2 regions of the Streptomyces sp. NPDC002640 genome follow, and region 2 is predicted to be linked to the other one. Evidence: riboswitches for the same ligand, from Rfam matches in the RefSeq annotation. Region 2 holds a riboswitch; the other holds the start of a gene.

What was found. Region 2 has a riboswitch for glycine ahead of gcvT (glycine cleavage system aminomethyltransferase GcvT). Riboswitches for the same ligand answer to the same signal wherever they lie in the genome.
Region 1: linked by a shared signal. The riboswitch ahead of gcvP (aminomethyl-transferring glycine dehydrogenase) and the one ahead of gcvT (glycine cleavage system aminomethyltransferase GcvT) in region 2 are both predicted to bind glycine.

What each region holds. Positions count from the first base shown of each region.
Region 1 covers NZ_JBSFVZ010000008.1:272,028-275,337, forward strand. Annotated here, with positions in the region: gene gcvP (aminomethyl-transferring glycine dehydrogenase) at 1-1,794, opposite strand, end outside; glycine riboswitch at 1,982-2,077, opposite strand; gene ACWD3O_RS13955 (PRC-barrel domain-containing protein) at 2,205-2,576, shown strand; gene ACWD3O_RS13960 (DNA polymerase IV) at 2,598-3,310, opposite strand, start outside.
Region 2 covers NZ_JBSFVZ010000004.1:245,984-249,293, forward strand. Annotated here, with positions in the region: gene ACWD3O_RS07730 (enhanced serine sensitivity protein SseB) at 1-410, opposite strand, end outside; gene ACWD3O_RS07735 (AAA family ATPase) at 491-1,177, opposite strand; glycine riboswitch at 1,472-1,580, shown strand; glycine riboswitch at 1,581-1,688, shown strand; gene gcvT (glycine cleavage system aminomethyltransferase GcvT) at 1,731-2,864, shown strand; gene gcvH (glycine cleavage system protein GcvH) at 2,941-3,310, shown strand, end outside.

The sequences.
Region 1 (3,310 bases), on a different contig from region 2:
GACGGTGCGGTCCAGGTCGCCGTTGGCGCGGTGGTAGCCGCGGACCGCGAGCAGACCGGCCAGCTCGCCCTGGGAGCCGGCGTTGGGCTGCAGGGAGACCTTGTCGTAGCCGGTGACCTCGGCGAGGCGGTCCTCGAGCTCGTGGATGAGCGACAGGTAGCCCCCGGCCTGCTCGGCCGGCGCGAACGGGTGCAGCGCGCCGAACTCGGGCCAGGTGACCGGCTCCATCTCGGTGGTCGCGTTGAGCTTCATGGTGCAGGAGCCCAGCGGGATCATGCCGCGGTCGAGCGCGTAGTCCCGGTCGGCGAGGCGGCGCAGGTAGCGCAGCATGGCCGTCTCGGAGCGGTGCTGGTGGAACACCGGGTGGGTGAGGTAGGCGTCGGTGCGCAGCAGGCCGGCGGGCAGGCCGTCCTCGGCCGTGCCGTCCAGCGCCTCGACGTCACCCTCGACACCGAAGGCGGCCCAGACCTTCTCCAGCTGGGGGCGGCCGGTGATCTCGTCGCAGGCGGCGGAGACGTGGTCGGCGTCGACCAGCCGCAGGTTGACGCCCCGCTCACGGGCTGCGGCGACCACCTCGGCGGCCCGGCCCTCGACGCGCGCGGTGACGGTGTCGAACCAGGCCTCGTTGACGATCTCGACCCCGCCGGCCTTCAGGCCCGCGGCGAGGAGGTCGGCGTACCGGTGGACGCGCTCGGCGATGCCCTTGAGCCCGTCGGGGCCGTGGTAGACGGCGTACATGCCGGCCATCACGGCGAGCAGCACCTGCGCGGTGCAGATGTTGCTGGTCGCCTTCTCACGGCGGATGTGCTGCTCGCGGGTCTGCAGCGCCAGGCGGTAGGCCCGGTTGCCGTCGGCGTCCTGCGACACGCCCACCAGGCGGCCGGGCAGGTTGCGGGCGAACTGCTCGCGCACCGCCATGTAGCCGGCGTGCGGACCGCCGAAGCCCATCGGGACGCCGAACCGCTGGGTGGTGCCCACCGCGATGTCCGCGCCGAGCTCGCCGGGCGAGGTCAGCAGGGTCAGGGCGAGCAGGTCGGCGGCGACGGTGACGACCGCGCCGAGCTCGTGCGCCTGGTCGATCACCGGCTTGATGTCCCGCACCGCGCCGGAGGCGCCCGGGTACTGGAGCAGCACGCCGTTGATCTCCCGCCCGGCGACCTCGGCGGGGATGCCCTGCGACAGGTCGGCGACGACGACCTCGACGCCGGTCGGCTCGGCGCGCGTCTCGATGACCGCGACGGTCTGCGGCAGCGCGTCCGCGTCGACCAGGAACAGGCCGTTCTTCTTCTTGCCGACGCGCCGGGAGAGGGCCATCGCCTCGGCGGCCGCGGTGCCCTCGTCCAGCAGGGAGGCGCCGGAGGTCGGCAGGCCGGTCAGGTCGGCGACCATGGTCTGGAAGTTGAGCAGCGCCTCGAGCCGCCCCTGGGAGATCTCCGGCTGGTACGGCGTGTACGCCGTGTACCAGGCCGGGTTCTCCATCACGTTGCGGAGGATCACCGGCGGCGTGAAGGTGCCGTAGTAGCCCAGGCCGATCATCGTGTCGAGGACCTGGTTGCTGTCGGCGAGCTCCCGCAGTTCGGCGAGCACCTCGGCCTCGCTCCGCGCGCCCGGGAGGTCGAGGGCGTCGGCGTTCTTGATGACGTCGGGGACCGCGGCGGCGGTCAGCTCGTCGAGCGAGCCGTAGCCGACCTGGGCGAGCATCTTCGCCCGGGCGCCCTCGTCGGGGCCGATGTGACGCTGCTCGAAGGGGATGCCCTGCTCGAGGGCGGAGAGCGGGGTGCGAGGGGCGTTCATAGGCGGAGGCCTCCTGGTCTTGCGCGACCTTCGGGGGGCACCACGGCGGTGGGGTGCCCGACGGCCTCCCCCTCTGTCATCACGACCTGAGAGCTTCACCGGCCGCCCGAGGACGTCCGGCTTTCACCGTCGGTGAGAGCGGCGCTGCGACCGGGGTCACGGGCACCGCTCTGCTTTCCAGAGTGACCTCGTCCGCGCGGTACAGGGGCCTGAGAGATTCCGGGGAGGAGTTGCTCCTTCGGCGCCTCCGAAGGCTCTCGGAGGACTCTCCCGCGCGGGGTCGGCAGCCACTGACCAGCCTACCAGCGAGGTACCGGGCCGGACCCTCGAGTGGCCGCCGCCCGCAAAGTGCACTTGGGTGGTGCCGACGGCTGCGCTGCGACAGTGAGCTGCGACCAGAAGGAGGGAACGTGCAGACGGACATCGATCCCCGGAACCTCATAGGCCGCAAGGCGTACGACTGCGACGGCAACCGCATCGGCACGGTCGACGAGGTGTACCTCGACGACGCCAGCGGTTCCCCCGAATGGGCCGCCATCCGGACCGGGCTCTTCGGGCGCGACGTCTTCGTCCCGCTGGAGACCAGCGAGCTGGTGGACGGCGCCCTCCGCGTCCCCTACGGCCGGGCCCACATCAAGGACGCCCCCGGTTACGGCGTCGGCCGCCACCTCTCCCCCGAGCAGGAGCTCACCCTCTACCGCCACTACGGCTTCGACGTCGAACCCCCCGCCCCGCTCCCCGACCGGGACTTCGGCCACCTCCCGGACCCGGAGGACGCCTGACCCCCACCCGCACCACGGCGCTCACGCCGCCGGCCGCTCCGGCCCGGTCGCGCCCGGAGCGGGACCGTGCGGACCGGTGCCGTGCGGCTCGGCGCCGGAAGGCTTCGGCGCCGACGACTCGGACGGCCCAGACTCGCGCACCTCACGCCCCCTGCGGTCACGCTCGGTGGGTCCACGCTCCGGCAGGTCGGGCCGGGGCAGTTCGGGCTCCGGCACGTCAGGCTCCGGCACGTCGGGCTCGGGCACGTCGGGCTCGGGCGGCCGCGACGCAGGCGGCCCGGACGCCTCGGGTTCCGCTTCCGGCACCAGCGGCAGCGGATCCGCGGGCTCGAGCTCCGGGTCGTCGACGGCGAAGGTCCGCACCCGCCCGGGCGCCGCCGAGTACGGCGTCTCGAACCGCACCGTGACCCGCCCGAGCCCGCTGCCCTGCACCCACCCGTGCCCGTGCGCCGTGTGCCGCACGTCGTGCCCGGCGGTCCATCTCCGCACCGGGCGTTCGACGGACGGCTCCCGCCCCGGCAGCGACCGGTGCGCCACCTCGGCCCCCTGGGCCACCGCCTCCTCCGCCGCCGGCTCGGCGTGCGCGGCGTCTCGTGCCTCCTGGGCGGCGGCCTGGACCGCCTGCGCGGCCTGAGCCGCCTGGGCGAAGAGGTCCTCCTGCGTGAAGTCGGCGAGCCCGGAGACGCCGACCCCCAGCAGCCGGACCCCGCCCGTCGTGTCGACCCCCTCGAGCA
Region 2 (3,310 bases):
GCGGCACGGCAGAGTTCGGCGACGGCGGCCGGGGTCAGCGGAAGCCCCACCGCGCCGTCCGGGTTCACCACGACGCCCACCTCGGGCGGCAGCCCGCGCGCGAACTCCACGACCGGCGCGACGGAGAACGACATGTGGGGGCCGGCCACGCGCCGGAGCTGCTCCTGGGAGCTGAAGACCGGGACGAAGATCTGCCCGCCCAGCTCCACGGTGGGCAGGTCGAGGGTCCGGCTGTCGCGGTCGCCGCCGGCCGGGAGCGGGATCCACACATGGCTGCGGGTCAGCACCTCCAGGACCCGGCCGCCGGCCGACTCCGAGCCCGGGGCGGCGGCCGAGGCCGCCAGCACCTCCTCCAGCTCGTTGCCGGGCCATCCGCCCCTGAGGGTCTGGTCGTCCGTCGCGAAGTTCATGGTTACCGCCTGGAGTTCCCGCGCTGCCGCTGTCTGTCCGCTGGTCCGCCGCCGTCCGCGGCCGTCCGCGGCACGTCAGACTACGGGACGCCCGGCCGCCGGACGCCTCGCGCGCCGTGCGGGGCGAACCCGATCCCGTCGAGGACGCGCGCCGCCGTGCGGTCCAGCAGCACGGCCGAACCGCAGTCCCGCGGCAGCCGGCCCCGGGCGACGACGTCGGCGAGGAGCTGCCCGACCGCCTTGCGGTGCCGCGCGAAGGCGTACCGGGACACGCCGCGGCCGCGGGCCCGCTGCCCCTGCAGGGCCTCGGCGGGGGTGACGTCGAGCAGCACGAGCCGCAGCGTCCCGCCCCGCCGCCGGGCGGCCCGGCCCAGCCAGGAGCGGACCCACCGCTGGGTGCCGCAGTCGTGCACCACCACCGGCGCCGTCCCGCGCAGGGCGCGCCGCAGCCCGGCGTAGTGGTCGAGCCGCACCAGCGGCCGGTACACCGCGTACGGCATGGCCTGGGGCATCCGCGCGTCCCACCGGTCCCGGGTGTCCTGGGAGTCGATCCGGACCGCGTCCGGTCCGACGGTCCGCCGCATCATCGTGGACTTGCCGCTGCCCGGCAGCCCGGTGACCACCACCACGTCGCGCGGCCCGAAGACCAGCCGCGCGCCGACCGCGGCGCCGCCCACGCCGCTGCCGCCCCGCAGGTCGCACACCCCGTCCGCCACGGTCCCCGCGGCCGCGCACCGCGCCGTCCGGTCCGCGCCCTGGGCGCGCACCGCCCCCTGCGCCCGTGTCCCCGCCCGTGTCCCCGCCCAGGAACGCGCCCGGTGGCGCGCCCCGGGGCCGGTCACGGGCACGGCATGGCCGGCGCCGGCGATCGTCCTCTTCACGTGGTCGTCCTCCCCCATGGGTTCGGGACCTGGAGCATCCCCCCCGAGTGTAAAGAGAAGGCAATGCGCCGGTCGTCTCATTTCCGCCCGGTTCCCGCCACAGTCCCGCAACACACGGGGGGTCCGCCAGGCCCGGGGAGGCCGTGCGATGATGAGCGCGCCAACTGCATACCGGCCGCTTGAATCCGCGCGGGAGAGTCCCGGGTGACGGACACCATGTCCTGTCCCGGGCGCCGAAGGAGCAAGTCCCTCCCTTGAATCTCTCAGGCCCAGTCACCGCGCGGGCGAGGCACATCTGAAAAGCGGTCCGCCCCGGCGGGCCCACCCACGGTGCAAGCCCTGACCCCGGCCGGCGGTCATGGCGAACCTCTCAGGTTCCGATGACAGATGGGGAGGAACACTCCGTCGTCATGCCTTCGCCCGTACCGGGAGTTTGCCCATGAGCAGTTCCGACCTCCGTCACACCGCGCTCGACGCCCTGCACCGCTCGCTGGGCGCGACCATGACCGACTTCGCCGGCTGGGACATGCCGCTGCGGTACGGCTCCGAGCGTGACGAGCACAACGCCGTGCGCACCCGGGCCGGCCTCTTCGACCTCTCCCACATGGGCGAGATCACGGTCACCGGCCCGCAGGCCACCGCGCTGCTGAACCACGCGCTGGTCGGCAACATCGCCACGGTCGGCACCGGCCGCGCCCGCTACACGATGATCTGCCGGGAGGACGGCGGCATCCTCGACGACCTGATCGTCTACCGCCTGGGTGACTCCGAGGCCGGTTTCCCGCACTACATGGTCGTCGCCAACGCCTCCAACGCCCAGGTCGTCCTCGACGCCCTCACCGAGCGCGCCGCGGGCTTCGACGCCGAGGTCCGCGACGACCGGGACGCCTACGCGCTGATCGCCGTGCAGGGCCCCGCCTCCCCGGGCATCCTGGCCTCCCTCACCGACGCCGACCTGGACGGCCTGAAGTACTACGCGGGCCTGCCCGGCACCGTGGCCGGCGTCCCGGCGCTGATCGCCCGCACCGGCTACACCGGCGAGGACGGCTTCGAGCTGTTCACCGCCCCGGTCCACGCCGAGCGGGTGTGGCGGGCGCTGACCGAGGCGGGCGCGCCCGAGGGCCTGATCCCGTGCGGCCTGTCCTGCCGCGACACGCTGCGCCTGGAGGCCGGCATGCCGCTGTACGGCCACGAGCTCTCCACCTCCCTCACGCCCTTCGACGCCGGCCTGGGCCGGGTCGTGAAGTTCGAGAAGGAGGGCGACTTCGTCGGCCGCGCCGCCCTCGCCGAGGCCGCCGAGCGCGCCGCGACGAACCCGCCGCGCAAGCTGGTCGGCCTGGTCGCCGAGGGCCGCCGGGTCCCGCGCGCCGGCTACCAGGTGGTGGCGGACGGCGAGGTGGTCGGCGAGGTCACCTCCGGCGCGCCCTCCCCGACGCTGGGGAAGCCGATCGCGATGGCCTACGTCGACGCCGCGTACGCCGAGCCCGGCACGGCCGGCGTGGGCGTGGACATCCGGGGCACCCACGAGCCGTACGAGGTCGTCGCGCTGCCGTTCTACAGGCGCCAGAAGTAGCCTTCCGCCGCACCCTTCCTTTTCCCGGTTCTTCCGGACCCTTCGGAAACTCCCCGCGTACAGGAGAATCTCAGCCATGAGCAACCCCACGGACCTGCGTTACAGCAAGGAGCACGAGTGGCTGTCGCCCGTCGAGGACGGCGTCGCCACCATCGGCATCACCAAGTTCGCGGCCGACGCCCTCGGTGACGTCGTCTACGCCCAGCTCCCCGAGGTCGGCGAGACCGTCTCCGAGGGCGAGACCTGCGGCGAGCTGGAGTCCACCAAGTCGGTCTCCGACCTGTACTCCCCGGTCTCCGGCGAGGTCACCGAGATCAACGAGGACGTCGTCAACGACCCGTCCCTGGTGAACTCCGAGCCCTTCGAGGGCGGCTGGCTGTTCAAGGTCCGCGTCTCCGAGGAGCCGGGCGACCTGCTCACCGCGGACGAGTACACCGAGTTCGCCG